One region of the Streptomyces sp. NPDC018610 genome, then DNA from elsewhere that is predicted to be linked to it. Evidence: riboswitches for the same ligand, from Rfam matches in the RefSeq annotation. Region 1 holds a riboswitch; each other region holds the start of a gene.

Region 1 (7,537 bases):
GCAGCACCGTGTCGGAAAGGAACCGGGCCAGCTCGGCGAGGTTGGCGGGGCCGCCCTCGACGAGGTAGCGCAGCGCCTCGGCGACCACACCGGCCGGGACGGACGACTCGGCCATCAGCTCCGCGTCCGGCACGGCCTCGCCGCCCAGCAGCACGGTCGGCACGCCGGACGCCTTCAACGCGGCGAGCCCGTCCTCCCAGGCCCGCTTGCCGCCGAGCAGCCGGACGACGGCGACGTCCGCGCCCTCGAGCAGCGCGGGCAGCTCGCCGGCCACGTCCACCCGGGTCGGGTTGCCGATCCGGTAGGCCGCGCCGGAGGCCCGGGCCGCCAGCAGATCGGTGTCGGCGGTCGACAACAACAACACTGTGCTCATGCGGGCGCTCCCGGTGGGATGAAAGGCAGTCCTTGCGGCGCGCCGGACTCGATGAGCCGCCACAGCGCGTCCGTGTCCGCGTGCTGTTCGATCAGGTCGCCGAGCCGGTCGAGCTGCTCCTCGCGCAGCGCGGCGAACGAGGTGTCGGGCGCCGGGGTGAAGCGGCGGCCCGCGGCGGCGGCCACCTCGCGCAGGAACGCCCGCCGGAAGCCGTCCGACTCCAGCGAGCCGTGCCAGTGGGTGCCCCAGACGGCGCCGGCCCGGCAGCCGTCCAGGCTGTGTCCACTGCCGTCGGAGATGAAGGCTTCTCCCCCCTCGACGGTGGCCACCCCGTGGTGGATCTCGTACCCCTCGACCGGCTCGCCGAGGGCCTGCCCGGACGGCCGGGTGAGGGTCTTCTCGCGGGCGAAGCGCACCCGCACGGGCAGCAGTCCGAGCCCGGGGACCGCGCCGGCGCGCGACTCGACCTCGTCCTCGATGTGCTCGCCGAGGATCTGGAAGCCGCCGCAGACGCCGAGCACCGGCAGACCCTCGGCGGCCCGGCGCACCAGGGCGTCGGCGAGGCCGCGCTCCCGCAGCCACCGCAGGGCCCGGACCGTGCCGCGAGTGCCGGGGACCACGACCAGGTCCGCGTCGGCCAGTTCCTCCGGCCGGTCCACGAACCGCACCACCACGCCCGGTTCGGCGGCCAGCGCGTCCACGTCGGTGAAGTTCGACATCAGCGGGATCGCGCAGACGGCGACGCGCAGCACGTCCTCGCCGACCGGCGGGGCGACGACGGACTCCCGCACGGCGCCGCGCAGGGAGACCCGGAGACCGTCCTCCTCGTCGATGCCGAGCCCGTGCCGGAACGGCAGCACGCCGTAGGTGCGCCGCCCGGTCAGTCCCTGCAGCATGTCGAGGCCCGGTTCCAGCAGCGAGACGTCGCCGCGGAACTTGTTGACGAGGTACCCGGCGACCAGCTCCTGGTCCTCGGGGGACAGCAGGGCGACGGTGCCGAAGAAGGAGGCGAAGACACCGCCGCGGTCGATGTCGCCGACGACGAGCACCGGCAGCCGCGCCCCGCGCGCGATGCCCATGTTGACGATGTCGGTCCGGCGCAGGTTGATCTCCGCCGGGCTGCCCGCCCCCTCACAGATCACCGCGTCATACGTGCCCCGCAACTCGGCCAGGCAGTCCAGGACGGTGCCCAGGAGCTTCTGCTGCCGCCCGCCGTGGTAGCCGCGCGCGCTCAGCTCGCCGACCGGCTTGCCCAGCAGCACCACCTGGCTGCTCTGCTCGCCGCCCGGCTTGAGCAGCACCGGGTTCATCAGCGCGGTCGGCTCGATCCGGCACGCCTGCGCCTGCATGGCCTGCGCCCGCCCGATCTCGGCGCCCTCGCGGGTGACGAACGAGTTCAGGGACATGTTCTGCGCCTTGAACGGCGCGACCTTGACGCCCTGCCGGACCAGCCACCGGCAGATCCCGGCGGTGACGACGCTCTTCCCGGCGTCGGAGGTGGTTCCGGCGACGAGCAGACCGCCGCTCATGACGTACGTCCCTTCCTCGGAGGAGTGCGCGTGGGGCCCCCGCTCTCCGGCGGGGCGCCGAGGAGGCGGCGTCCGAGGAGGCGTGCGGCCGCGCAGGTGCCGAGCGCGAGCCAGCTCACGCGCCGGGAGAGCCGTACGGCCCGGTCGATGTCCGCCACCTGGACGGCGCGTCCGTCACCGTTGAGTACCGGCCGGTGCTCCACACGCCCCCCGTACGACAGCGTGCCGCCCAGCCGCACGCCGAGCGCCCCCGCGAAGGAGGCCTCTACGGGCCCGGCGTTGGGGCTCGGATGCTTGCCGGCGTCGGCGCGCCAGGCCCGTACGGCCCCACGCGGATCGCCGCCGGCCGCGGTGGCCAGGACGGCGGTCAGCCGCGCCCCGGGCCAGCCGGCCACGTCGTCGAGGCGGGCGGAGGCCCACCCGTAGCGCCGGTGGCGGGGCGACTTGTGGCCGACCATCGCGTCGAGCGTGTTGACCGCCCGGAACCCGAGGAGCCCCGGCACGCCGGCGAGGGCGCCCCAGGTGAGCGCGCCGACCACCGCGTCGGAGGTGTTCTCGGCGACGGACTCCACGACGGCCCGCGCGATCCCGTCGGCGTCCAGCGCCTGCGGGTCGCGCCCGCACAGGTGCGGCAGCCGGGCCCGGGCGGCCTCGACGTCGCCGGACTCCAGGGCCCGCCCGACGGCGCGGGCCTCGCGGGCGAGCGAGGTGCCGCCCACGACGGCCCAGGTGGCGACGCCGGTCAGCGCGGCGGAGGCGGCGGGGGAGGTGCGGACGGCGCGGGCGGCGACGGCGCCCAGCGCGGCGGCGCCACCGGCGCACACGGCGGTGTGGAGGGCGCCCCACCCGCGGTGGTCGCGCCACAGCACGCGTTCTACGGCGCCGGCGGCCCTGCCGAACGCGGCGACCGGGTGCCCGCGGCGCGGATCGCCGAGGAGGAGGTCGCCCAAGAGGCCGGCGGCGGCGCCGTACGCGAAGACGCGATCGGCACCCATCGGGTCAGCCCGCCGCGGGGGCGGTCAGGGTGTCGCTGGTGACTCTCGGTCGGCAGCCGCGCATGGCGATATGTCCTCACTCAGGGTGTCCACGCCCTGGTTCGACGAGACCGGCGGTGAGAGTTCCTGGCTCCCGGGAAGGTTCCTCCCCGGTCACAGTGGCGGGACCGCGCCGGATTCACACCGGGCTTCCTCTCCTGCCGCCGTACATGGCCCCGGCAGTCCACCACGCCCCGCGAACACCAGTCAACTTGCCGTTGACCTGCGCCGGGGTACTGAGATGAGGCCCACACCGCCCCCGCGCGCCCTGCGCACCCCACACGTCTCCCGCGCGCCGCGCATGCCTGTCCACGGACCGCGCCCACGGCGCTCGCCCTCCCGGCCCGAGTGCGCCGTTCGCCCCATGACGCCCTCCGACCTGCGGGTACGGAGGGCGGGCACGGCGGGCGGGCAGGGGCGCACGGCCGGACATGGCTCCGCCCCGCGCGGACCGCTCGTCGGCGGCCACCGCGCGGGGCGGGGGAGGGGGCTGGGTGTCGGGGAGGGGGTCGCGACGCCGTGGCCGGTCCGGAACGGGTCAGTCACAGGCCGGGTCGGCCCCGGACCGGGTCGTGTCCCAGCCGGGTCGGCCGTGACCGGCCCGGACCGGTCTCGTCCGGCCCGCGCTCAGCCCTTGCCCATGATCAGGTAGATGCCGTAGCCGACGGCGGCGGCGCACGCGGCGAAGCAGACGTACGCGCCGGTGACCGCCAGCGCCCCGCCGCCGTCGCCGTGGGCGACGGCCCGCTCGCGGCGGGAGAGGCCGGCGATGCCCAGGGTGAACAGGCCCACGAGGCCTACGGTGACCACGAGGCTGACGCCGAAGACGGAGCCGAGGGCTGCCCAGTCGATCTTCATGCTGATGCTTCCTTGGGGGAGCGGAGTGCGGGACTCAGACGGTCGCGGCCGGCGGGACCGCCGCGGTCGCGGGGGCCGTCGGCGGCGTCGTGCCGAGGTCGATGTCGATACGGGGCGCGGACGCCGGGGCGGGGATGGTCGCCGCGAGTTCCTCGGCGAGCAGGGCGACGGCCGGGGGCCCGGCGAGCGGGACGGCGGGCGCCGCGGCGGGGACGTCGGCGACGGTCTCGGCGACGGCCTGGGCGGGGATCACGGCCGCGGGGGCGGCCGGGGGCGGGGCCACGGCGGCGATCGCCTGGGTCACCACGCCGGCCGGCTCCTCGGACCCGTCACCGGTCCCGGCGACGTTGGTGTGGTCGACGACCTGGCGGCGGGAGATCTTCCAGATGGCGGCGCTGGAGCCGATCAGGAACACGGCGACCAGCGCGGTGCCCCAGTCGCCGAGGCCCGTCACGGCCTCCGCGCCCGCGCCGACCAGCGCCGCGGCCGGCAGCGTCAGCACCCAGGCGACGGCCATGCGGCCGGCGGTGGACCAGCGGACCACACCGCCCTTGCGGCCGAGGCCCGCGCCCATCACCGAGCCGGAGACGACGTGGGTGGTGGAGAGCGAGAAGCCGAGGTGGGAGGAGGCCAGGATGGCGGCGGCCGAGCTGGTCTGGGCGGCGAAGCCCTGCTGCGGCTGGAGGTCGGTGAGGCCCGAGCCCATGGTGCGGATGATGCGCCAGCCGCCGATGTAGGTGCCGAGGGCGATGGCCAGGCCGGCCGAGAGGATCACCCAGGTGGGAGGGTTGGAGCCGGGGGCGATGGCGCCGCCGGCGATCAGGGCGAGGGTGATGATGCCCATCGTCTTCTGCGCGTCGTTGGTGCCGTGGGCCAGCGAGACCAGGCCGGCGGAGGCGATCTGGCCGACCCGGTGGCCCTTCTCGGCCGCCCTGCCGTCCGACTTCCCGCCGACGGTGTACGACAGCCGGGTCGCGGCCAGCGCGGCGACGCCCGCGACGACCGGGGCGGCGACCGCCGGGATCATGACCTTGGTGACCAGGACGCCGCCGTGCACCGCGTCCATGCCGGCGGAGGCGATGGTGGCGCCGATCAGACCGCCCATGAGGGCGTGCGAGGAACTGGACGGGAGCCCGACCAGCCAGGTCAGGAGGTTCCAGAGGATCGCGCCGACCAGGGCGGCGAAGATGACCTCGGGACGGATGCCGGTCTCGTCGACGAGACCCTTGGAGATCGTGTTGGCGACCTCCACGGAGAGGAAGGCGCCCACCAGGTTCAGCGCGGCGGACATGGCCACCGCGACCTTGGGCTTGAGCGCGCCGGTGGAGATGGTGGTGGCCATCGCGTTGGCGGTGTCGTGGAAACCGTTCGTGAAATCGAACGCGAGTGCGGTTATCACCACGATCGCGAGGATCAGCGAGAAGCTTTCCATTTACCCAGGCAATCGTTCGAGCGTCATTGGCTCGTCGAACGTAGGTAACCAGGGTGAACGGAAGATGAACTGGGCCGGTATGGGCGGTGTCCGATTCTGTTGCCCACTTCACACGGCTGGCAGGATCACCGCATGACCGAACAGCGGGGCGAGGAACGGGAAGGCGACCGTCCGGACACGGGCGGTCACGGGGCCGCGAGCGACCGGCGGGCCGCGGGCGGCGGCGGGGCGGCGGGGGGCCGCCGCCAGGCGCGGGAGGAGGAGACCCGCGCCTGGCGCGAACTGGTGGCCACCGCCCGCCGGACCGTCGCGGACGGCCTGGTCGTCGGCACCTCCGGCAACGTGTCGGTCCGCGTCGGGGACACCGTGCTGGTCACCCCGTCCGGCGTGCCCTACGACCGGCTCGCCCCCGACGACGTCACCGGCGTCGACCTCGACGGCCGGCAGGTGGTCGGCTCGCTCGTCCCGACCAGCGAGCTGCCCATGCACCTCGCCGTCTACCGCGCCACCGACGCGGGCGCCGTGGTCCACACCCACGCCGTGCACGCGACGGCCGTCTCCACCCTCGTCCCCGAGCTGCCGCTCGTCCACTACATGGCGGGCGCGCTCGGCGGACCGGTACGGGTCGCCCCGTACGCGACGTACGGCACCGAGGAGCTGGCCCGGAACATGCTCGGCGCCCTCGCCGGCCGCTCCGGCTGCCTGCTCCAGAACCACGGCACCCTCACCTACGGCGCGACCCTCGACCAGGCCTACGACCGCACCGCCCAGCTGGAGTGGATGTGCCGGCTGTGGCTGACCGCCTCCGCCGTGCCCGGCCTGACCCCGTCCCTGCTGTCGCCGCACCAGCTGGACCAGGCGACGGCCCGCCTGCGCGACTACGGCCAGAGCCCCCGCACCTGACCCCGACGAGCCGGCTCCCGACGACGGCCCGCCCCGGGCCGCGCCCGGCAGGGCGCGGTGGGACCGAGCCGTGCGTCGGGCGTGAGGCACGAGCACGGGCGCGGCCCCGCGACGAAGGCGGATCCCCCGGCGGCCGGGCTTCGTGGCGAAGGCGGATCCCCCGGCGGCCGGGCTTCGTGGCGAAGGCGGATCCCCCGGCGGCCGGGCCCGGTGACGAAGGCGGATCCCCCCGAAACCACGACCAGGGATGAAGGCGGCTCTTCCTGGAACTCGCAGGGGCATGTCACCCCGACCCCTTCTCCCGCTGGCCGGTGCTCCGGTACGCCGTGACACTGGTCCCGTGCGCACAGTCAAAGCGACGGCCGCGGCCGTCACCGCGGCCCTGGCGGCCGGCGCGGCGAGCGTCGCCGTCGGCCGGCTCGCGAGCGACGCCGCGCTCAAGGCACCCCCGGGCCGGCCCCTGCCCACCGACCACCGGCTCACCGTGCACGGCACGGCCGCCGGCCAGATCACCCTCACCCGTGACCTGGCTTCGCTGCGCCCCGGCACCTACGGTCTGGCCGGCAACGGCTCCCACGCCATCGTGGGCCCCGTCCTGAACGGCGCCCCCCATCTGCCCGACACCGTCGTCCGCCGCCTCGACCGCGTCACGCACGGCCTCCTGCACCCCCGCGACAAGGTCTGGCTCACCCCCAACGTGCACGTCGGCAACCCGCACAGCGCCCTCGGCCTGCGCTACACCGACGTCGACGTCCCCGGCGAACTGGGCAACCTGCCCGCCTGGTTCCTGCCCGGCGTCCGCGAGACCTGGGTGATCACCGTGCACGGCCTGGGCACCACCCGGGAACTTCCCCTGAACATCATGGAGTTCCTGCACCGCAGACACTTCCCGGTGCTGGACCTCGCCTACCGCGGCGACCTCGGCGCGCCCCGCTCCCCGGACGGTCTGAGCCACCTCGGCCAGACCGAGTGGCGCGACCTGGACGCGGCGATCCGCCACGCCGTGCTTCACGGCGCCGAACGGGTCGTCCTGTACGGCTGGTCCACCGGCGCCACCATGGCGCTGCGCGCCGCCCTCCACTCGGAGCTGCGCGACCGCGTCTCCGGGCTGATCCTTGACTCGCCGGTGCTCGACTGGGAGACCACGCTGCGGGCCCTGGCCAGGGCGCGGCACACCCCGCACGCCCTGCTGCCGCTCGCGGTGCGCGCCGCGCAGGGCCGCACCGGACTGCACGGGGACCGCGTCGCCGAGGCCGCCGACCCCGCGCGGCTCACGGTGCCCACCCTGATCTTCCACGGCCCGGGCGACGAGGTGGCGCCCTGGCGCTTCTCCCGCCGACTGGCCGCCCGCCGACCCAACCTGGTCGCCCTGCACACGGTCCCCGACGCCCCTCACGGCGCCATGTGG
Region 2 (7,537 bases), on a different contig from region 1:
AGGTCGGTGAGGAGGGCGTCGTGAACGTCGTAGGCGCGCCGCGGCTTGACCTCGCGGACGTAGTCGATCACTTCGGAGATCTTGCTCCAGGGGGCCATCACCGGGAGCATCAGCGTGTCGACCGGCTGGTCCGGCACGGTGAGGGCGTCACCGGGGTGGAAGACGCCACCGCCGATGAGGTAGCCCACGTTGGTGATGCGCGGGATGTCCGGGTGGATCACCGCGTGCAGTTCGCCGTGGACCTGGACGTCGAAGCCGGCGGCGGTGAACGTGTCGCCGTGGCCGACGGTGTGCACCCGGCCGGGGAAGGCCGCGGCGAGCTGGTCCGCGACGGACTTCAGGGTCCACACCTCGGCGTCCGGACGGGCCTCCAGGGCGGCGCGCAGCCGGGCCTCGTCGAAGTGGTCCGGGTGCTCGTGCGTGACCAGGATCGCGTCCGCGCCGGCCGCGGCGTCCTCCTCGCTGAACATGCCGGGGTCGACGACGAGACGGCGCCCGTCCTTCTCGAGGACGATGCAGGAGTGCGACTTCTTCGTGAACTTCATGCCCCCCATCCTCTCGCGCGAGGCCGCCTCGACGCGCGCTGCGGGGTGGTGCTCCTGGTACCCAGCTGAGTGGTCGCGGCGGGGGCGGCCGGACGAGGGCGGGGGCGGCCGGACGAGGGCGGCGGGTGGCCGGACGAGGGCGGCGGGTGGCCGGACGAGGGCGGCGGGTGGGCGAGGGCGGACACCCGGCTCTCCCCCTCTCCCTCCCGGTCGGGTCCGTGGCCCCGTCGGCTCCCCCGGGGGCGGGGAGCCGCCTGCGGAGGACTCCGTGGGGCCGGGCCGTGTCACGCCGTCGGGGTCGTCTCCTCCTGGATGACCTGCTGGGCCACCCGGAAGGCCCGGCCCGCGGCGGGCATCCCGCAGTACACCGCCGTCTGGAGCAGCACCTCCTTGATCTCGTCCGGGGTGAGACCGGTGCGCAGGGCGGCCCTGGTGTGGGCGGCCAGCTCCTCGGCGTGACCGCCCGCGACCAGGGCGGCGAGGGCGACGCAGCTGCGGGTGCGCCGGTCCAGGCCGGGCCGGTCCCAGATCCCGCCCCAGGTGCAGCGCGTGAGCAACTCCTGGAACTCGCCGGAGAAGTCGTCGGCCCCGGCCAGCTCCCGGTCGACGTGCGCGTCGCCCAGCACCTCACGGCGGATCTTGAGCCCGGTGTCGTAAGGGTCCGGGGCGCCCGTCGCCTGGGGCGGCGCCGCCGCCGGGGCGATCTCCGCGATCGGCGCGCCCTGCGGAGCCTGCGGCGCCGGGGCCAGGACCGGCCGGAGGGGAGCGGCCACGACGGCGAGCTGCCCCGTGCTCGACTCGAAGGCCGGCTGCCAGGCGGTGGAGAAGTGCCGGACCAGCAGGTCGGTGACGGCGGCGGGCTGCTCCACCGGAACCAGGTGCGAGGCGCCGGGCACCACGGCGAGCCGCGCGTCCGGGATGCCGGCCACCAGGGTGCGCGCCTCCGCCGGACCGGTGACCTGGTCCTCGGAGCCGACCAGGACGAGCGTCGGCACGCCGATCCGGCCCAGTTCGGCCCGGACGTCGAAGGAGGCCAGCACCTCGCAGGCGGCGATGTAGCAGCCGGGGTCGGTGGTGCGCACCATCTGCACGGCCCAGTCGGTGATCGCGGGCTGAGCGGCGGCGAACCCGCTGGTGAACCAGCGGTCCGGGGACGTACGGGCGATGGGGTCGAGGCCGTTGGTACGGACGACCACCCCGCGCTGACGGAACTCGTCGGGCGTTCCGAACCGGGGCGAGGCGGCGATCAGGGCCAGGGAGGCCACTCGCTCGGGGTGGCGCAGGGCCAGTTCCAAGCCGATCGCGCCGCCGAGCGCGCAGCCGGCGTACCCGAACCGCTGCACGCCCAGCCCGTCGAGGGTGGCCAGCAGCCGGGCGGTCAGGTCGGTCACCGAGCCGGCCGGATGCGCGGGCGCGCCGCCGTGGCCCGGCAGGTCGAACCGGAAGACCCGCCACTGCTGTGTCAGCTCGGGGACCTGCCGGTCCCACATGTGCCATGTGGTACCCAGTGAGGGACCCAGGATCAGGACCGGAGCGTCTTCTGGCCCGTCAAAGCGGTATTGCAGGGTGTTCGGGGGTGTCTCACTCACGCCCCAGACCCTCTCACGTCTCACGGACGCCCCTATAACGCAGGGGTGCGGGAAACCGGTCTGACCAGGTTGAAGACCTCGCGGGCTGCGTATCGCTTGAGGCATCGGATGATCTCGCGTCGAGTCTTGCCTTCCTGCGTGCGGCGTTCGTAGTACGCCTGGGTGCGCGGGTCGTGGCGCAGCCGGGTGAAGACGATGCGGTGCAGGGCGGCATTGGCCTGGCGGTCGCCACCATGGTTGAGCCGGCGCGTGCTCCGGCGGCCAGAGGAGTACTCGATTGGGCTGACTCCGCAAAGGGCAGCAAAGGATGCCTCAGTGTTCAGCCGCTCGGGATTGTCCCCCATGGTGATCAGGAGAGTGACGGCGCTGTCCGGACCGATGCCCACCGGTTCGAGCAGCTGTGGGGCGTGGCGTTCGACGAGCCGGGTCAGGCGCTGGTTCAGCTCATTGATCTGTCCGGTGAGCTGTTCGATGCGCTCGGCGAGCATGCGCAGCGTCAGGTGGGTGGCCTGGGCCACCGCGTCCTCGTCTCCCCCGTCATCGGGTGGGCTGAGGGTCGCGCAGGTGCGGAACAGCTCGGCGTTGCCCAAGCTCGACAACCGTTCCCGCAGGGCGGGGTCGGCGATGACCAGGACGGCCTTGAGCTGGTTGATCGCCTGGGTGCGGGCCTTGACCGCGGAGTCCTTGGCGAGCTTGTACATCCGGGCGCTGTGCACCGGACCGTCACCGGACTTGGCCCGGGCCCGGGCGCGACCGCTGAGCACGGCCCGCGCGGCGGCCTGCGCATCGAGCGGGTCTGACTTTCCCAACTGCCGGCGGGCCGAGCGGTCGGGCCGGTTCACCTCATATACCTCGACCTGCTGCGCTAGCAGGTAGCGGGACAGGCCCGCGCCGAAGGTGCCGGTGCCCTCGACGCCGGCCCGGCGCACCGTCCCCCGCTTGCGGGCCCAGACAAGAAGCTGCCGATAGCCGACTGTCGTTGCCGGAAAGGACTCGGTTCCCAAGATCTTCCCGAGCGGGGAGATCACGGCGGCGACGTGAACCTCGCCGTGCGTGTCCACGCCCAGCACGACTTCTCTCCGCACGAGAGGATCCGTACTGGAGGAGGTGCTGCGCTGTCTGGTCGTCATGGTGGTTCGCCTTCCGGTGGTGACGTGGTGGGTGGATGACACCGGCCCGCTAGGAGCGGTCTGAACCGTGATGGCGCCGGAACTCGGCAAGGCCCCTATTGGGACACGTCCTGGGGCTCGGTACCTGCAGGTGCCATCCCGCAACGACAGTCGACACGCCTGTGACTGGACACTTCGGTCATAGATCTCATGAGTCAGACCCCCGTCCGAGACAGCACTGTGCAACCGTCCCATCGATTCCGGGACAACGGCCTGACCCGACCACAGCCGGATGACCTCGTCGGAACAGGTACTCAACCTGCCCTGGAAGAGCCGACGAGAAGTCAACTCTTCGTCAGCTCCTGACCGGCATCGGCGGACGGCCTGTGACCCGTCGTACCGGAGGTCCTGCCTCCACCATGGCACGAACCGACCTTTCATCAGGTGGATGCCCTACACGGTCCTCGCCCTTGACGTGCGAGCACCGGTGGAAACTCCCCTGTTCGATGTGCGGCGGAATCGCGCCGAGGTGTCTGGCGGGCAGGAAACTGGAGGCGCCCGGGATCGGCACCACGAGCGCGGCCCGTAAGCTGGCCGTGCAGCTGGTTCGCCCCGTCCGCCAGGCGGGATGCGTCGCAAGAGGGAACCCGGCGGGAATCCGGGACTGCCCCGCAGCGGTGAGCGGGAACGACCGCCGTCATACGCACTGGGCCCGAGGAGGGCCTGGGAAGCGACGGTCAGTAGGAGTCCTCCTCGGTGAACGACGAGGACGCGCCCGCGAGTCCGAAGACCTGCCAACTGCCCGCGCCCCTATGTGTGCGCGGTTACACCCCTGCCGCGACTCGCGAAGGAGAGTTGACGTGGCCGACCGGAACGCCACCCTGCCCACCCCCACGAAGCCCCCGGCCGACTCCCGGGTGACGCTCGCGCACATCATGAGCGAGCACGACACCAACCTGTACGGCACCATTCACGGTGGCGTGGTGATGAAGCTGATCGACGACGCGGCGGCGGCTGCCGCCGGGCGGCACGCCGACGGGCCGGCGGTGACCGTGTCCGTCGACCGGATGACCTTCTTGGCCCCGGTGCGCGCCGGCGACCTGCTCACGGTGCACGCCGAGCTGGAACGTGCGGGGAGGACATCCATGACGGTCGGGGTCAGGGTGACCGCCGAGCGGTGGAACGCCGCCGGTCCCGGCACCGAGGTCGCCACCGGGCGGCTCACGTTCGTCGCCATCGATGCCGACGGCAAGCCCCGTCGCGTGTCGGCCCTGGCGGAGGCTGGAGCCGGGTGAGGGCCCACACCCGCCGTTTCCGCGCACAGCGGTTGCGGGGAGTCGTTCTCCGACGCCGGCCCTACGCCCGGCCCGCCTCGCGGTCCGATGGGGCGTCGGGGCCGGTCACCGGGTAGGGGACGAAGGTGCTGCTGTCGGGGTCGATCCGCAGGGCACGTCCGAGCGGCGGTGCGGCGCGTTGGGGGCATCCGAGGCGCTCGCAGACCCGGCAGCCCATGCCGATGGACGTGGCGGCCGAGGCGTTGTCGAGGTCGAGGCCGTCGGAGTACACGAGGCGATGGGCGTGGCGGATCTCGCAGCCCAGGCCGATGGCGTACGTCTTGCCGGGCTCGCCCCACCCGCCGCGGTGCCGGGTGATAGCTCGGGCCGTCCAGAGGTACCGCTGGCCGTCGGGCATCTCGGCGATTTGAACGTGGATGCGGCCGGGGGCGGCGAACGACTCGTAGACGTTCCACAGTGGGCAGGTGCCGCCGGCCCGTGAGAAGTGGAACGCGGTCGCAGACTGGCGTTTGGACATGTTGCCGGCCCGGTCGACCCGGACGAAGGAGAAGGGCACGCCGCGCAGGCGGGGGCGCTGAAGGGTGCTCAGGCGGTGGCAGACGGTCTCGTAGCCGAGGCCGTAGCGGTCGGTGAGGCGCTCGATGTCGTAGCGGAACTCCTCGGCCGCCGTGTGGAAGGCGGTGTACGGAAGAATCAGCGCGGCGGCGAAGTAGTTGGCGATGCCGATGCGGGCCAGCGCGTGGGCGGGTGAACCGGGTTCGAAGTCCTCCTCAGCCAGCCTGCCCAGGCCCTCGTCGTACTCCAGCAGGGCGAGCTGCGTCGCCATGCGGAAGGCACGCTGGCCGGGCCGCAGGCGCGGGGACAGGTGGAGGGTGCGAGTCCGCCGGTCGTAGCGGTGCAGCCGTTCGCCCGGCTCCGCGGCCAGGTGAACGCCATGAGATCGGGCGAGCCTGGCCGTGAGGGCCCCGATCACCTCGCCGGGCCGTACTCCGATCTCGTCGGCCAGGTGCTCGGCGGCGAGGTCGGTGTCGTGGAGATAGTTCTGGCGACGGTAGAAGAAGTCCCGGATCTCCTCGTGCGGCGACGGCGCGGTGCCCCGGTCTCCGTCCCGGCCGTCCGTCACTCCGGCCAGCCGCTCGGACAGGAGCTGGTTGCGGCGGCCCAGTTCGACCAGAACCTGGGCGACCGCGGGCATCCGGGACGCCAGGTCGGCCAGATCGGACTGGGTGACCCTGGCGGCGGTGATCTCTCCCGTCAGCGCCTCGCGCAGGTCGGCCACGAGGCGGGTCGTGTCGCGGGCCGAGAAGAACCCGGGGTCGACGCCGTAGGTCTCGGTCAGCCTGAGCAGGACCGGCACGGTGAGCGGACGGGAGTCGTGCTCCATCTGGTTCAGATAGCTGGGGGAAAGGCCCAGAGAACGGGCGAACTCCGCTTGACTCATTCCGCGTTCCTCACGCAGTCTCCGCAACCGCGCCCCCGCGTAGGTCTTGCTCACCGCCCGTTCCTCCCTGCCGGGGATTTGGTTTGGTGATGGTACGGGATCAACCAGTGGTAGGAGCATTCGCAGACTTGGCAGAACGCTGCCCGAAGATTCGCAGAAGTTGGCTACTGTCCAAGCTTGATGGCACTGAGTGCCAGTGTCAGAGTCATAGTGCGGCCCGCCGGACCCGGCAGACGCCTCTCGGGACCGGGGCACGATTCACTGCCCTGACGTCGGAGCCCTGGGATCCGCGACGTCTGCGCCCGGCAGCATTGCTCACCTTCGTCTCCCGGGATGACGGCGGGCCGCATCACAGCGATTCGACACGCAGTGCCACACCCGTCGTTCAGGACAGGCGGAATTGGCAATCTGCACAGACCGAGAGACGGTGACCGTCATGGCAGAAGCGAGGACGCAGACAGCCGAGGAACTGGCCCGACGCTGGGCCACCGACCCCCGGTGGCAGGGCATCGAGCGCACCTACAGCGCCGAGGACGTCGTCCGGCTCTCCGGCAGCGTCCGCGAGGAGCACACCCTGGCCCGGCGCGGCGCCGAGCGACTGTGGCGCCAGTTGCACGAGCAGGACTACATCCACGCTCTCGGCGCGCTCACCGGCGGCCAGGCCGTCCAGCAGGTGAAGGCCGGTCTGCAGGCCATCTACCTGTCCGGCTGGCAGGTCGCGGCCGACGCCAACCAGGCCGGCCACACCTACCCCGACCAGAGCCTCTACCCCGCCAACTCCGTGCCGCAGGTGGTGCGTCGGATCAACAATGCGCTCCTGCGCGCCGACCAGATCGCCACCGCCGAGGACGGCGGCGACACCACGGACTGGCTGGCACCGATCGTCGCCGACGCGGAGGCCGGCTTCGGCGGTCCGCTGAACGCCTTCGAGCTGACCAAGGCGATGATCGCGGCGGGTGCGGCCGGCATCCACTACGAGGACCAGCTCGCCTCGGAGAAGAAGTGCGGCCACCTCGGCGGCAAGGTCCTGGTGCCGACCTCCCAGCACATCCGCACCCTGAACGCGGCCCGGCTCGCCGCCGACATCGCCGACGTGCCCACGGTCGTCATCGCCCGCACCGACGCGCTCGCCGCCAACCTGCTCACCACCGACGTCGACGAGCGCGACGCCGAGTTCGTCACCGGCGAGCGCACCGCCGAGGGCTTCTACCGCGTCCGCAACGGCATGGCGCCCGTGATCGCGCGCGGCCTGGCCTACGCCCCGTACGCCGACCTGATCTGGGTCGAGACCGGCACCCCTGACCTGGACCAGGCCCGCGAGTTCGCCGAGGCCATCCACGCGCAGTACCCGGACCAGATGCTCGCCTACAACTGCTCGCCCTCCTTCAACTGGAAGGCTGCGCTGGACGATGACCAGATCGCAAAGTTCCAGCGGGAGCTGGGCGCGATGGGCTATCGCTTCCAGTTCATCACCCTGGCCGGCTTCCACTCCCTCAACCACGGCATGTTCGACCTCGCCCGTGGCTACGCCGAGCACGGCATGACCGCCTATGTCGAC
Region 3 (7,537 bases), on a different contig from region 1:
CCATCGACGGACTGCGGGCCGTGGCAGGCGGCGGCTTCACGGCCACCCCGCCGGCTCCTACGACGCCGGGCGCGCCCCAGTGGGTGAGCCAGTCCTCCCTCACCTCCGGAACAGCCACGAAGCTGGGGCTCACCGTGGACGACGGCGCGGGCAACCTGAAGGTGTGCTCCGTCGCGCTCACGCCGACCGGCTCGACGACCACGCTGGGCGCCGTCCTCGACGCGGCCACCAGCGCCGCCACGCCGTCCGGCTGCGTCACGAGCGTCACCCCGTCCTCCGGCACCGGAACCGTCACCGCAGTCAACGGCAAGGCCAACAGCGGATCCAACACATGGAAGGTCAGCATCGACGGCTCGGCTTTCACCTCCGCCACGCGCAGCACCGTCGTCGGCGTCGGCGACACGATCGCCGTGCGCTGGGGCGCCTGACGCAGCCCTGTCGGTCACGGCGGAGACCTAGAGTCGGAGTATGCGCATCGTCTCCCTGCTGCCCGCCGCGACCGACATCGTCGCCGAGCTCGGACTGTCGCACCGGCTGGTCGGCCGTACCCACGAGTGCGACTGGCCTCCGCACGAGGTGGCATCCGTACCCGTCGTGACTGGGGCGGATCTGGATCAGGACGCGCTCACCAGCAAGGAGATCTCCGACGCCGTCGGTGGCTCGGCGCACTCGGGCTCGTCGCTGTACACGCTCGACACCGAAGCTCTCGCGGCCCTGCGCCCCGACGTGATCCTCACCCAAAATCTTTGCGACGTCTGCGCCGTGTCCTACGAAAAAGCCAGCCGGGCGGTGCGGCTGCTCGACGCCGACACCCGGGTCCTCAGCCTGGAGCCGCGTACCCTCGACGACGTCCTGGACTGCCTGGTCACCGTGGGCGAACTGCTGGGCGTCCGGGAGCGAGCCGAGCAGCAGCGGACGGCCTTGCTGGACCGTCTGGACCAGGCCCGCCGGGCGGTCGCAGGACGCGCCCGGCCCCGGGTGGCGGCGGTCGAGTGGCTCGACCCGCTGTGGCCCGCCGGACACTGGGTGCCCGAGCAGATCACCACCGCCGGCGGCGAAGCTCTCCTCGCCGCGCCCGGCGAGCACACCAAGCCGATGACCTGGGAGGCGGTGCGCGCCGCACGGCCGGACGTGGTCCTGGTCCTGCCGTGCGGCTTTCCTCCTGAACGCACGCTAAGGGAAGCAGAGTTGCTGACAAGTCTGCCAGGCTGGTCCGAGCTGCCTGCGGTTCGATCCGGCCGTGTCTGGGTGCTGGACGGCCCGGCCTACTTCAACCGCCCCGGACCACGCGTGGTGCGCGGGGCCGAGGTGCTCGCCCACGTCCTCCACGGCGAGCGGGCCGGAGAGCCGGTCACACCTGCCGAGGCACGTCCGTTCCCCGGCAGGTGATCACGGGCAGGGGTCAGAACGCCGTCCAGGTGAACGCGACCTTGTCGCCGGCGTTCAGCTTGAACTGGCAGCCGCCCACCGGAGTCGGCGTGCCGTTGACGGAGATGTTCCAGTAGGCGGCGCCGCCCCCACTGACGTTCTTGATGGTGTCGACGGAGAAGTCGTCGAACGAGGCGTACCAGGTGCCGTCCCAGGTGAAGTGCCGCTTGCGGGCCGCGTCGTCGAGCGCGGCCGTGGGCGTCGGCACGGCGGAGGGGTTGGCGCCGCCGTTGGTGCCGTCACATCTGTGCGTGCCGCCTGTGGTCGTCGTGACCTCGTGGCCACGGGTTCTGATCTTCCCCTTGAACAGCAGCCCGTCCAGACCCTGCACAGTGAGGGTCACCTTGACGGGAGCGTTCGTGCCGGGCGTGCTCTGGGCGTGTGCGACCGCCGGAGCGGAGGCGAGGGCGAGTCCGAGAGCGGCCCCGGCGATCACGGTGCGGCGTGCGGATGTACGGTGCAAGGCTCGAGCCTTCCTATGGGTGGCCCGCAGCCCATCGCCGTACGAGCGGGACCCGCGGCTGAGAAGGCGGGTCCATCGCCGTGGTGCACGACGGCTGGACGCACCGGATGGGGCGACCCGAACGAGGCTCTCGGCTCCGCGCTGCAGACCATGACAGTGGGAAGCGATTCGCGGCACGCGCCGGGTATCCCGACTCGCGGCCTCACGGCCGCACACGGTTGCAGGTCAGCGCCGGACTCCCACCGGCTTCCCCCAGTCACGCGCCTATGCGGTTGTCGTGCTGACAGCTCGCGCGCACACCGATCACGGTCCTGTGTGCGGTCGAACTGTGCTCATCCTATGGGGATTTGACGCCCCTCATTCGGACTTCACGACATTGGTTCTCCGGCGCTACGGGGTGGGAGCCCACCGGCGCGCAAGCCTCAGGAAGTACCAGTGCGGCGCGGAGGGGTGAAGGCATACAGGTCGAGGATGTCCGGCAACGGAGTGATTCCCGGGCCGCCGGCGCGTACCCAGGCGATGATGTCCTCCGTCGCGTCCGTGTCGTTGACGAGCCCCAGCCAGACCGGCCGGGCACCGGCGGCACGGCCGGCGGCGGACGGCTGTACGACGATGACGTTGGCCTGGTCGCACACGTCGAGGCACTCGGAGATGCGCACCGGCACCTCCGCCCGCAGCCGCGCGGTCTGTGCGGCGTGATCGATTCCGGTCACCTTGGGGCTGCCACAGCAGCAATCGCGGCATACGACTACTCGGCAGGGCACCGGACCCTTCCCCTCCACAGTCTCGCCTGACGCCTCTTTCGCCGGCCTCTCGGGCATCACACCACTCCCCTCCCGGGGAGATCCGCCCCGGCCTTGCTCGAGGAGGCGACCGCGTGAGTCTCCTGGCTCCCGGGTCGCCGCTCGCCCCGCCTTCCCACCCCGCACTGGGGAGTGGCCTGCCGGAATTCGCTCACCGGTCACAGTGGCGGGACCGCGCCGGATTCACACCGGCTTCCTCGGACCGCCGTCGCCTGTTGTCCCGGTCATCATCTCAGGACATCTGGATGACAGTGCCGTCAGGGGCACAGGAGCAGACATCGGGGCCTCGCCAGGGCCGATCGTGCGGTCCAGTCAGTGTCTGTCGGGAGGCAGGCGTGCGCTTTCCTGCACGGCCCGGGCGGGACGGTCGGCATGGGGAGAAAAGACCGACCCGCCCGGGAGACATCTGGGGCTACAGGCCCACGTCACGGCTGCGGATGTCCTCCAGGGATTCGCGGCGTACAAGAAGGCGGGCGGATCCGTCGCGTACGGCGACCACGGGCGGGCGGCCGACCAGGTTGTAGCCGGAAGCCATGGACAGGTGGTAGGCGCCGGCCACGGGGACGGCGAGCAGGTCTCCGGGACGTACGTCGGCGGAGAGTTCCGCGTCGGCGGCCAGGGTGTCCCCCGCCTCGCAGTGCCGGCCGACCACGGTGACCCGGGCGCGGTCCGCCGTGCTGTGCCGGCCGACCAGGCGCGGCGTGTACCGGACGCCATACAGGGCCGGGCGCGGGTTGTCGCTCATGCCGCCGTCCACGGCCACGAACACGTGCTCACCGGTGTGCTTCACGGACAGGACGCGGTACACGGCGATCCCGGCGGGGCCCGCGATGGCCCGGCCCGGCTCGATGATCAGCCGGGGAACGGGCAGCCCGGCCGTCGTGCAGGCGTCAACGAGTTCCGTACGGACCTTGCGGGCCAGCGCCGTCAGGTCCAGGGCCGGCTCACCGGGGCGGTAGGCGATGCCGTGGCCACCGCCGAGGTCGAGTTCGGGCAGGACCAGTCCGTGCTGCTCGTGCAGGCGGGCCATCAGGCCGACCAGGCGGCGCACGGCTACGAGGTACGGCTTGACACTCGTGATCTGGGAGCCCAGGTGGCAGTGCAGGCCGGTGAGTTCGAGCTGGGGCTGGTCGAGGATGCGGGTGATGGCGTGCTGGGCGTAGCCGTCCGCGATCGACAGGCCGAACTTCTGGTCGTCCGTTCCGGTGCGGATCTTCTCGTGTCCGCCGGCGCTGATCCCGGGCACCACACGCACCATCACCTTCTGGTGCCCGTCCGGGCCGACTGCCGCCGCCAGCCTCGCGATCTCCGAGGGGCTGTCGATGACGATGCGGCCGACGCCCAGGCGCAGCGCGGTGTCCAGGTCGCGTGGGGACTTGGCGTTGCCGTGCAGCAGGATCCGCTCGGCTGGAAATCCGGTGGTGACGGCCAGTTCGAGTTCACCGGCGGAGCAGACGTCGAGCCCGAGGCCCTCCTCGTCCATCCAGTGGGCCATGGCCCGGCACAGGAACGCCTTGGCCGCGTACGCGATTTCGGCGTCCGGGAAGGCGTCCCGGTAGGTGCGGCAGCGGTCGCGGACCTCGGCCTCGTCCAGGACGTAGACGGGGGTGCCGAAGCGGTCGGCGACCTCGGCGAGCGGTACGCCGCCCACGGCGAGGTCGCCCGTGCGGGGCTCGGTGGTGGAAGCGGGCCATACCGCCAACTCAGCGGCAGCAGTGATGGGTTCGTGAACCGTGGTCATCGTGTCCTCCCCTTTCAGGCTGCGAACGCCGGTGTCGGTGCGGGCATCGGCCTGGTGGCCGGGGCGGTGAGCTGCGGGTCCACCGTGACGGTGGTGACACCGAGCGGGGCTGCCAGCGCACGCAGTGCAGGCTCGGCGAGAGGGATCCACGCCTGGTCGGGTCCGAGCGTGGCGGTCAGCCGGAGTGCGGAGGTGAAGCCGACGGCCGTGCGGTCGCCGAGTGGGGTGCGGAAGAGCCGGGCCACACAGCCGCAGGGGCCCGGCCGGACCGGGACGTACAGGGGTCCGGCCGGGGACGGATCGGAGGGCTCGGGGTCTTCGCCGTAGCGGAGTTCTGCCATGGGGTGCCTCCCGATAGGCAAGAAGCGTGGGATCTGGGTGCCCCGGACGCGGGGAGGCGGACCGGGGCTCGCGCTCGACGGTATGCCCGGTGTTCCCAGATTCCGGACGTGCCCTGACGGGATGTTGATGGTGATGGGGACGACCTTGACGGGACGCTGACGCCCTGGCGAGCGGGCGTGGAAAGGGACGTCAGAAGGGTGCCAAGAACGGGCGTGCGGACTGTTCGAAAGCCTCGGGCGGAGGTGAGATGGAAGCGGTTCCGATAAGAATCGCCGGCGCGGAGGCCGCTGCCGGCGCGTGCAGAACGGTGAAAGCGATGTCCGAGTCCCGTCCGTCCTCAGCCGCTCGTTTCGTGGTGGGAGTGAGCGGCTCGCCGGGCAGTCTCACCGCCTTGTGCCGGGCGGCCGAGGAGGCCCGGCGCCGAGGGGCGGAGCTCTGGCCGGTGCTGGCCTGGGAGCCGCCCGGCGGGGATCCTGCCGCCCGCAGGCTCCCGGCCGCGGCCGTCATGGCCGAGGAGTGGGACCGACTGGCGCGGGAGCGGTTGCTCAAGGCGCTGTGCGACGTGTTCGGCAGCACGGACACCGGGGTGCCCGGGCAGGCGCTCGTCGTACGAGGCGCACCCGGGCCGGCTCTGGTGCGGACAGCCGGCCGGGAGGGCGACGTCCTCGTGGTCGGCGCAGGCGGTCGTGGCCGACTGCACCGTGCGCTGTGGCCCTCGGTCAGCCGCTACTGTCTCGCCCGCGCCGCGTGCCCCGTTCTCGCGGTGCCGCCGTCACCGCTGCAGGCAGCGCTGGCAGCCGTGCACCGGAGGAATGCCTTGCGGCTGCCGCTGGACACGGGGCGCCTGCAGCGGGAGATCGAGGCCGTGCCGCCCGGCGCCTGATCTCCTCAGCGGGCAGCGGTGGCCGGCAGGTCCGGCTGCTCCGGACGCCGTGCCGGGGCCGTGGGCACGGCGAGCACCATGGTGAGGCCGCCGCCTGGCGTGTCCTCGGCGTGCAGGGTGCCGCCCGTGGCCTCGGTGAAGCCGCGGGCGACCGCGAGTCCGAGGCCGACCCCGTTGCCGCGCGGGGAGTCGCCGTAGCGCTGGAAGGGTTCGAAGATGCGGTCCTTGGCCTCGTCCGGGACGCCGGGGCCGCGGTCCACGACCCGCAGTTCGACCCAGTCGGCCAGGGCGCTCGCGGACACCAGCACCCGCTCCCCCGGCGGACTGTACTTGACGGCGTTCTCGACGACGTTGGCGACGGCCCGCTCCAGCAGCCCGCGGTCGACCCACACCATGGGCAGGGTCTCGGGGATGTCCAGGTCCACGCTGTCCTCGGGCACGCCGCCGAGCGCCATGGGCACGACCTCGTCGAGGTCGGTCTCGCGGATGATGGGGGTGACGGTGCCGGTCTGCAGGCGGGACATGTCGAGGAGGTTGCCGACGAGGTGGTCGAGGCGGTCGGCGCCCTCCTCGATGGCTTGCAGCAGCTCCGCCCGGTCCTGTTCGGACCATTCGACGTCGTCCGACCTGAGTGAGGTGACCGCGGCCTTGATGCCTGCGAGCGGGGTGCGCAGGTCGTGGCTGACGGCGGCCAGCAGCGCGGTGCGGATGCGGTTTCCCTCGGCCAGTTCCTTGGCGCGGTCGGCTTCGCGTTGCAGCCGCTGGCGGTCCAGGACGACGGCGGCCTGCGCGGCGAACGCGGCCAGCACGCGGCGGTCGGCAGCGGGCAGGACGCGGCCGCGCAGGGAGAGGGCCATGTGGTCGCCGACGGGGACGTCGACGTCCGCATCCTCCGGCACCTTCGCGGGCCGGGGTCCCACGCTGCCGGCGCAGGTCCAGGGCGCGGTCTCACCGGTCCGCTCCAGCAGGGCCACCGACTCCATGCCGAAGGTCTCGCGGACCCGTTCCAGCAGTTCCTCCAAGGAGGTTTCACCGCGCAGGACGTTGCCGGCGAGGAAGGAGAGGATCTCGGACTCGGCGCGCAGCCGGGCGGCTTGATGGGTGCGGCGGGCGGCGAGGTCCACCACCGAGGCCACGGACACGGCGACCCCGACGAAGATGGCGATGGCGACGATGTTCTTCGGGTCGGCGATCGTCAGGGTGTGGACGGGCGGGGTGAAGTACCAGTTGAGCAGCAGGGAGCCGACCACGGCGGAGGCCAGCGCGGGGGACAGGCCGCCCAGCAGTGCCGCTGCCACCGTCAGTGTCAGGAACAGCAGCATGTCGTTGGCGAGGCCGACGTCCGGCACGGCACTGGTGAGGAGCCAGATGAGCACGGCGGGGCCGAGCACTCCCACGGCCCACCCCCAGAGGACCCGGGAGCGTCCGAGGCGGCCGCCGCGCGCCACTGGCAGCCCGCGTCCTTTGCCCGCCTCATCGTGCGTGATGAGGTGCACGTCGAGATCGGGACCGGACTCCACGGCCACCGTGGCGCCGACCCCGGGTCCGAGGACGTACTGCCAGCTACGGCGGCGCGAGACGCCCAGGACGATCTGGGTGGCGTTGACCCCGCGGGCGAAGTCGAGCAGGGCCGCCGGTATGTCGTCGCCGACCACGTGGTGGAAGGTGCCGCCGAGGTCCTCCACCAGCTTGCGCTGTACGGCCAGTTCCTTCGGGGAGGCGGAGGTCAGGCCGTCGCTGCGGGAGATGTAGACGGCGAGCACCTCGCCGCCGGCGCCCTTCTCGGCGAGGCGCGCGGCACGCCTTATCAGGGTGCGTCCCTCGGGGCCGCCGGTCAGCCCGACCACGATCCGCTCGCGGGAGCCCCAGATCTTGGA
Region 4 (7,537 bases), on a different contig from region 1:
CCGTCCAGCAGGCGGTGCACAAGACGACCGTGACCCGGCCGTCCCGCAAAGCGGTGGGCACCCACGCCCCCATGACACCGACAGCAGGAGCAGCCCCGTGACCAGTCGCGTCACCTTCGTCTCACCGGCCACGAGCCCATCACTGCGAAGGGCCCGGTTCTACGACGGCGACTCGATCGATGACACCGGCACGGCTCGCGCCCGTGCGGGCGCCGGGTCACTGTCCGTGCCCGCGCACGTGCTCGTGTCCCCGAGTGCGCGCTGTCGGCAGACGGCGAGCGCGCTCGGCCTCGACGGCGGAGAGACGCCGGAGCTGGCCGGGCTGGACGTGGGCCGCTGGCGAGGCCGCACGCTGGAGGCGGTGGCGGCTGCCGAGCCGGAAGCCGTGGCCCACTGGCTCACGGACCCGTGCAGCGCACCGCACGGGGGTGAGTCCGTACAGGTCCTGTGCGAGAGGGTCTCACGGTGGCTGGAGGGAGCGGGGGCTTTCGAGGGTCGTGTGCTCGCTGTGGTCGAGCCGGAGGTGGTGCGGGCGGCGATCACACAGGCGTTGGACCTACCCGCCACTGTTTTCTGGCGCCTCGATGTGCCACCGCTCACGGTGACCGAACTCAGCGGCCGAGCCGGGCGCTGGAATCTGCGGCTCGGACGCCCCCTGGGCGTGCCGGACGTCGACTGGGACTCAACTACCGGCGCTCAGGGCTCTAGGGCCCGGTGACGGCGCAGCAGCGACGCCAACTCGCACCGCAGGCAGGCACCAGCAGCATTCGTCCGGGTGGCCGGGCTTTCGGGGCAGGTCGTCGACGATGTGCGGACCTGCCCGCTGCAGCCCTCCCCCTGTGCGGCAATCAGTGCCTCCAGGTCGCGGAGTAGTTGTTCGGTGCGTTTGGCTTGCTGGGCGAGGACCCGCACCCGGGCGCTCTGGCCGCCGATCTGCCGTCGGCTGGCGATCAGTTGGTCGTATTCCTCCCGGGTGAGGGCGACCGCCTCGCGGCCACCGAGGGTGATGTGGCGCGGCTGGGGGGTTTTGGCCACTCGGTTCCTCCGCTCATCGGCCGGGTGGTCCGCGTAGGGTCGGGCTGCACTACCGAGCCGTACTCACTCTTCCGTCGGAATCGGTGTCCGGAGAACGCCAGAAGGCCCCCGGATGGTTCCGTAGGGCCCTCTGTTGTCCGGAAGGAATCAGTGCGCGGCCGGAACCGCGCGGCCGCTCGCGGCTGCCGCCGGCTTCGGGTGCAGCAGGCGTTCCGCCAGTTCGCCGAAGAGCAGGCCGAAGCCGGCCCACATCGCGGTCTGGATGGCCAGTGCGGACAGCCGGAACCGCCACAGCAGGGCGGCCGGAAAGTCCTTCGGCACCTCGTTGATGACGGGCAGGAACTCGTAAGCCAGACCGATCATGACGGCGAACGCGGTCACCGCGACCACTGTCGCCCACCAGGTGCCGAGACTGGGCGCCAGGCGCTTGCCCAGGAGGGTGGCAGCGACCGCGAGGAGGACGCTGAGCAGCATCATCAGGAAGTACAGCGTGGTCCGCTTGCTGATGGTGTCGGGATCGCCGACCGACGGCGGGTTCGCCGGGTACTTCAGGAAAGGCACGACATAGACGGCGAGCAGAGCGCAGCCGGACAGCAGCAGCGCGGTCGCCCGCGGGCTGAAGCGGCCCACGCGGCCCAGGGCGAAGCAGTACGCGAGGGCGGCGATGCCGCCGAAGGCGACCCCGTAGACGAGGACGCCGGTGGCGAGGCCCGCGGTGGACTGCAGGGAGCGGGAGACGACTTCCATCTCGTGCTCGTGGGAGTGGGCGTCCTCGAAGGCGATCGCCTTGTCGACGCTCGGCTCACCGAGGAGGTAGGCGACGACGAGGGCGAGCACGCCGGCGGCAAGGCCGGCGAGCATGCCCCGCACGAGGAGATTTCTTACCGTTGCGGAGTTCATGGGAGTCGGGCGTCCCTCGCGTCAGTGGCAGGGGAAGCCGAGCAGGTGGCGTGCGTCGTGCACCCACTCGTGGACGTCCGTGCCGTTGAACACGGAGGTGGCGCCCTGCTCGGCGCCGACGAAGTACAGCAGGACCAGCATCAGGATGCCGAAGAAGACCGCCCACGGCGCTATCGCCTTCAGCGGCAGCTTGGCGGGGATGGTGGGAGTGGTGGCTGTCGGCTGGGCGACGGTCTGCGCCATGGCAGAACCTCCTCTGGGAGTTCGCGTCCCATCTCGGTGGTGCACAGGACGACGGCCACGGGTCTGACTCACGCGACACCCGAGAGGTGTCCCGCATACAGTGGCGCGACCGTGCCGGATTCCCACCGGCTTCCGTCTCGCCGTCGTCGATATCGGACAGACCGTACCGCGTGGTGCGGGCACCGGCCAAGACCGCCTTCCTCCCAAGTGATCTTCCTCTCCCACCGCCCGGGACGGTGCGGGTTCGGGCTTCGGGACTCAGCGGTGACCGAACACCGGTGGTCGTTCGTCGACGAAGGCGCCCATGCCCTTCTTCCGGCCGACGGTCGCCAACAACGCGTAAGGGGACCGTTGTCCGAAGCGGACGCCGCGGGTTCCAGGCACACCACTCGGGCTGCGCCGCGGTGGCGACGGCGATCGCAGCCTCGGTCTCGTCCCGATTCGCCAGGGGCATCTCCGAGTCAGCGAGGCTTGGATGCAACCGTCCTCGGGCCCGCGAAGCGCACGGGCGCACTGAAGCGGGCCTTGCGCGCGGCCCGCCGGAAGGTGGTCAGTACGGCTGGCCCCGCCAGCAGCACGCACACGAAGTTGGTGATGGCCCGCCCGGTGTCCCAGCCCAGCGAGGTGGCCAGGTCGAAGGCGACATAGCGATGCCACTGCTCCGTGAAGGGCAGACCCGGCAGGTACGCGATCGAACTGTTGGGATCCAGGGAGAAGGGCCAGAAGGAGAGGTTGAGGAGGAAGCCGAAGAGGTAGCCGGAGAGCGAGCCGTAGACGGCCAGCATCAGCACCTCACGCCGGCCGCTCGCTCGGGGGAGGAATCCGGCGAGCATCCCCACGAAGGCGCAGCCGAACATCTGATACGGCATCCACGGGCCCACTCCCCCGGTGATCAGTGCCGAAGCGAACAGCGAGGTGCAGCCAAGCACGAAGCCGAAACCTGGGCCGTACACCCTTCCTGCCAGGACCAGGACGAAAAAGACGGTCTCGATGCCCGCAGTTCCGGCGCCGAGCGGGCGCAGGGCGGCGTTGACGGCGGAGAGCACGCCCAGCATGGCGAGCGACTTGGAGTCGATGCCGCCCTCGGCGATCTCCGAGAGGACCACGCACAGGACCAGCACCAGCAGGACGCCGAAGATCAGCGGGGGCGCGTAGTTGGAGCCGAACGTGCCCGGCGCGACCACGAAGGGCCAGAAGAAGGCGACGAGTCCGAGGAAGGCGGCCAGTGCCATGATGACGCCGACGCGCGGGGTCAACCGGATGGCATTGCCGATGCGCGTACTCATGGGCGTGCTGCCTCGTCTCGTTCGGTGCCGAGCGCCTGTGCCACTTGGTGGACCGTCAGGAACGGCAGCGGGGAGAGGATCTTCGCCGTCTGCGGGGCGAACGTCGGCGAGGACACGATGACCTCCGTGGTCGGGCCGTCGGCGACGACATCGCCTTCGGCCATGACCACGACGCGGTCGGCGGCCCGGGCGACGAATTCGACGTCGTGCGTGGAGATGACGATCGTCCGGCCCTCCTCCGCGAGAGCGTCCACGATGCCGATCAGTGCCGTCTTGGCCCGGTAGTCCAGTCCCCGGGTCGGTTCGTCCAACAGGACGACCCGGGGCGCGGCGGAGAGCTGGATGGCGAGGACCAGAGTGAGTTTCTGCCCCTCGGAGAGATCTCGGGGATGGGCGGAGTCGTCGATGCCGGGAGCCAGCCGGTCGAGCAGGGCACGCGCCTTGATCTCGGTGCCCGAGTCCGCGTCGGCTTGGGCGAGTTCCTGCTTGACGCTCTCCAGGTAGAGCAGGTCGGTCGGGGTCTGCGGGACCAGCCCGACGAGCTGCCGGGCTTGAGCCGGCGGCACGGAGTGAGGGTCCGTCCCGCCGGTACCGCCGCTCACCCGCACGCTTCCCGCCCGGCGCGGTCCGGAGCCCTGCAGGGCCCACAGGAGCGAGGACTTGCCGGAGCCGTTGCGGCCCATCAACGCGGTGACTTCGCCCGCGTGCAGGTCGAGGTCGACTTCGCGTACGGCGGCGACGCCCCGGTAGGCGACCGTGATGCCGCGCGCGGTCAGCAGCCGCGTCCGTTTGTCGTGCGGCAGCGGCGGCCGGACGGGCACGGGTAGGCGGTCGGCGAGCGTGGCTCGCAGTGGTGCGGCGGCGCGGCGGGCGTCGCGGATGGACAGGGGCAGCGGCGACCATTCGGCAGCCCGGCCGAGCTCCACTATCGGTGGTGCGATGGTGGACGTGCGGAGGATCTCGGCGGGTGAGCCGATGCGGGCATGCCCGTCGCCGGGCAGGTGAATGACCCGGTCCGCGTACTGGACGACGCGTTCGAGGCGGTGCTCGGCCATGATGACGGTGACGCCGAGGTCGTGGACGAGCCGGGTGACGGCGGCGAGGACCTCCTCGGCCGCGGTCGGGTCCAGGGCGGAGGTGGGTTCGTCCAGGACCAGGACGCGCGGGTGGGCGGTCAGGACCGAGCCGATGGCGACGCGCTGCTGCTGGCCGCCGGACAGTTCGTGCAGGGCGCGGTGGCGCAGGTCGGCGAGGCCGAGCAGGTCGAGGGTCTCCTCCACACGCTTGCGCATGGCCGCGGCAGGGATGGCCAACTGCTCCATGGCATAGGCCAGTTCCTCTTCGACCGTATCGGTGACGAATCCGTCGATCGGGTCCTGGCCGACCACGCCGACGACGTCGGCGAGTTCACGCGGGGGGTGCTCTGCGGTGTCGCGGCCGTCGACGGTGACGCGTCCGTACAGGGTGCCGCCGGTGAAGTGCGGCACCAGTCCGTTGACGGCTCCGAGGAGGGTGGACTTGCCGACGCCCGTGTGCCCGACGACAAGGCAGAGTTCGCCCTCCTCCACCGTGAGGTCGACGTCGCGCAGGGCGGGCCCGGCCGCGTCCTCGTACTGGACGGTGACCTGGTCGAAGGTGATCACGGTGTTCCGGCTCTCTGGGCGGGGCTGGGCGGAGGGGCGAGGAAACCGGCCGTTCCAGCGAGGAGGATCGCGGCGGTCGGGACGAGAGGGAGGTCCGGCCAGGTCAGCGGGTAGTAGGTGGGGTTGAGCTGAGCGGGGTCGTAGCCGAGATTGCTGAAGAGCAGGACGGCGGACAGCACTCCGCTGCCGGCGACGGCCCACTCGGGAAGGCTCCAGGGGTCGGGCCGGTAGACGGTGCGGGTGACCCGCCGCCCGCCCAGTCGCAGACCCGCGACGCACAGGACGGCTCCGACGGCCATGGCCGGCAGTCCCAGGAGTGCCGGCGCGGTGGCATCGAGGAGCCCGTACGCCCCCGCGCACAGACCGCACATGCCCAGCAGCATCAGCGCGCCGGTGACGCGGCGGGAGCGCCGGGTGGCAGTGCCCGCCCGGCCGTATCCGCGCGAGTCCATGGCGGCGGCCAGCCGCAGGGAGCGTTCGAGGGCCTCCTCCAGGACGGGCACCACGATGCCGCGCAGCGCCCTCATTCCTCGCGTGCGTGCCGCCCGCAGCTTCTTGGCACGGGCGACGCGTTGCACGCTCTGCACCAGCTGCGGCGCCACGCTGATCGCGACGGTGACCGCCACGCCGAGTTCGTACAGCGCCCCGGGCAGGACGCGCAGCGCGCGTTTGGGGTTGGCGAGGGTGTTGGCGGCGCCGATGCAGCACATCATGCAGGCCAGCCGCAGCCCGTCGGTGGCCGAGGACAACAGTGCCTCCAGCGACACCGGACCGCCGATCCTGATGCCGGCGTACCAGCCGGGGGTGGAAATGTGCGGCAGGGAGAAGAGGAAGTGGTCGCGCGGGGTGATGCCGGTGGCGAAGACCGCGCGGAAGAGGACGCGGATCGCCACGACCGTCAGGGCGAGGTAGAGGTAGTACTTGAAGCCCCGCGCCCACGGGGCTTCGGTGCGCCGGGCCGTGACGACGTAGCCGAGGACGGCGAGCACGAGGAACAGCAGCAGCGGGTTGTCGGTGCGGCTGACGGCGGTGGCCAGGGCGAGGGCCCACACCCACCAGGCCACCGGATGCAGCGTGCGCGGGAGGCGCCGGCCGCCGCTGTCGGACACCGCGGCGGCCGGTGACGCCTCCATGGTCGTACGAGCCACAGCGCTCACTCGGTACGCCGGCGCCGGTATGCCACATATCCGGCGGCGCCGCCGATCAGGACGACGAGCCCGGCGCCGGTGGCGACGGGGACGAGCGAACCCGAGTCGTGCTGGGCATCAGCGGCCGGCTCGGCGTCGACCACCCGTGGGCCCGCGCTGGTGCTGGACGCGGTGGGTGACGGGCTGGCCGTGGTGGCGCTGGGGGACGGCGTCGGGCTCGGGGACGTGCTGGGCTTCGGCTTGCTCGACTTGTGCGACGGCGGCTCGGAGTGCGCCGTCGTCGGCTGCCCGGGCGCCGGGCCGGTGTCCACGTCGGGCGGCAGGGAGGGTGCCTTGTGCGTAGACGCGGGCTTGCCCGCGTCCCCCTGCGGCCTGGTGTTGTGGGCGCGGAGCTGGTCCGGGGTGATGGTCGGGCGGCCCTCGGTGCCCTGGATGTTCGTACCGCCGAAGATCCACAGGTCGACGCTGCCGGGCTTGGGCTTGTAGAGCATCGCGCCCAACTGGCTGTAGCTCCACGTCTTCGCTCCCGGGTCGGCGTGCCAGTACGACCAGTAGGCGGAGGCCGGTGGGGTGAGCACACAGTCGTCCTCGGCGGGCGTCGGGTACTGCTTGCCGCCCTTGAAGCCGCTGTATCCGATCCGGCAGATGAACGCCGGGCCGTCGTGACCGGTGCCGGTGGTTCTCCAGCCGCCCTGATTGAGCAGTTCGTAGCCCATCGTCGGGGTCGTGCCGCAGGAGCGCAGGACCGGGCCGCCCCAGTGGCTGAAGTCGACGGCGAGGACGACGCCGGAGGTGGTGGTGCAGCGGCCCATGGGCTGCGGGTCGGCGGCGGCCGGGGTGCCGGTCGCCACGACCGCCGCGGTCGTCAGGCCGAGCGCCGCGAGCACGCGCAGGAGACGTGCCTTCATCGTCCGCTCCCCGGGTCCGTGCGACGGCGGGCGATGATGACCGTGCGCCAGCCTGCGAGCACCAGCAGGGCGGCGATTGCGGCGAGGGCACCGACCTGGACACCGGTGGAAGCGAGCACGCCGCCGCCACCGTCACCGCCGCTCGCGGAGGTCCCGCCGTCGCTGCCGGCGGAGTCGCCACCGGTGGTGATGATCTCCGGGGCGCTGCTGCTGGGGCTCGGAGTGGGCTGCGGTGACGTGCCGGTCAGGCTGCGTTCCAGCGTGCCGAAGGAGATGCCGGTGGCGCCGCCGACGGCCTGGGTGGAGGCGCGCAGGTCGGAGCCGCGCTGACCGCCCTTGGCGACGTTGAAGCCGCCGTCGGTGTTCTGCTGGGA

Evidence for each region. A riboswitch is a leader RNA that binds a small molecule or an ion and turns the genes downstream of it on or off. The one in region 1 is predicted to bind cobalamin.
Region 2: it holds a riboswitch for cobalamin, as region 1 does, so the genes downstream of both, ACH5A8_RS06855 (acyl-CoA thioesterase) here and ACH5A8_RS00255 (cobalamin biosynthesis protein) in region 1, are expected to answer to the same signal.
Region 3: it holds a riboswitch for cobalamin, as region 1 does, so the genes downstream of both, ACH5A8_RS06950 ((2Fe-2S) ferredoxin domain-containing protein) here and ACH5A8_RS00255 (cobalamin biosynthesis protein) in region 1, are expected to answer to the same signal.
Region 4: it holds a riboswitch for cobalamin, as region 1 does, so the genes downstream of both, ACH5A8_RS06905 (CbtB-domain containing protein) here and ACH5A8_RS00255 (cobalamin biosynthesis protein) in region 1, are expected to answer to the same signal.

Annotation. Positions count from the first base shown of each region.
Region 1 is NZ_JBISAL010000001.1:47,852-55,388, reverse strand. Features, by position in the region: gene cobN (cobaltochelatase subunit CobN) at 1-373, opposite strand, end outside; gene ACH5A8_RS00260 (cobyric acid synthase) at 370-1,902, opposite strand; gene ACH5A8_RS00255 (cobalamin biosynthesis protein) at 1,899-2,897, opposite strand; cobalamin riboswitch at 2,997-3,141, opposite strand; gene ACH5A8_RS00250 (hypothetical protein) at 3,564-3,794, opposite strand; gene ACH5A8_RS00245 (anion permease) at 3,829-5,226, opposite strand; gene ACH5A8_RS00240 (class II aldolase/adducin family protein) at 5,359-6,129, shown strand; gene ACH5A8_RS00235 (alpha/beta hydrolase family protein) at 6,470-7,537, shown strand, end outside.
Region 2 is NZ_JBISAL010000002.1:321,669-329,205, forward strand. Features, by position in the region: gene ACH5A8_RS06840 (MBL fold metallo-hydrolase) at 1-545, opposite strand, end outside; gene ACH5A8_RS06845 (alpha/beta fold hydrolase) at 830-2,134, opposite strand; gene ACH5A8_RS06850 (IS110 family transposase) at 2,167-3,264, opposite strand; cobalamin riboswitch at 3,830-4,057, shown strand; partial or broken gene ACH5A8_RS06855 (acyl-CoA thioesterase) at 4,179-4,508, shown strand; gene ACH5A8_RS06860 (short-chain fatty acyl-CoA regulator family protein) at 4,600-6,033, opposite strand; gene aceA (isocitrate lyase) at 6,416-7,537, shown strand, end outside.
Region 3 is NZ_JBISAL010000002.1:346,577-354,113, forward strand. Features, by position in the region: gene ACH5A8_RS06935 (hypothetical protein) at 1-428, shown strand, start outside; gene ACH5A8_RS06940 (cobalamin-binding protein) at 469-1,389, shown strand; gene ACH5A8_RS06945 (DUF4430 domain-containing protein) at 1,403-1,891, opposite strand; cobalamin riboswitch at 2,053-2,197, opposite strand; gene ACH5A8_RS06950 ((2Fe-2S) ferredoxin domain-containing protein) at 2,314-2,712, opposite strand; cobalamin riboswitch at 2,771-2,893, opposite strand; gene lysA (diaminopimelate decarboxylase) at 3,107-4,435, opposite strand; gene ACH5A8_RS06960 (SAV_915 family protein) at 4,450-4,776, opposite strand; gene ACH5A8_RS06965 (universal stress protein) at 5,094-5,660, shown strand; gene ACH5A8_RS06970 (ATP-binding protein) at 5,666-7,537, opposite strand, start outside.
Region 4 is NZ_JBISAL010000002.1:335,132-342,668, forward strand. Features, by position in the region: gene ACH5A8_RS06890 (histidine phosphatase family protein) at 98-718, shown strand; gene ACH5A8_RS06895 (hypothetical protein) at 697-1,035, opposite strand; gene ACH5A8_RS06900 (CbtA family protein) at 1,183-1,935, opposite strand; gene ACH5A8_RS06905 (CbtB-domain containing protein) at 1,957-2,178, opposite strand; cobalamin riboswitch at 2,215-2,358, opposite strand; gene ACH5A8_RS06910 (ECF transporter S component) at 2,640-3,464, opposite strand; gene ACH5A8_RS06915 (ABC transporter ATP-binding protein) at 3,461-5,107, opposite strand; gene ACH5A8_RS06920 (energy-coupling factor transporter transmembrane component T) at 5,104-6,240, opposite strand; gene ACH5A8_RS06925 (hypothetical protein) at 6,261-7,163, opposite strand; gene ACH5A8_RS06930 (prenyltransferase/squalene oxidase repeat-containing protein) at 7,160-7,537, opposite strand, start outside.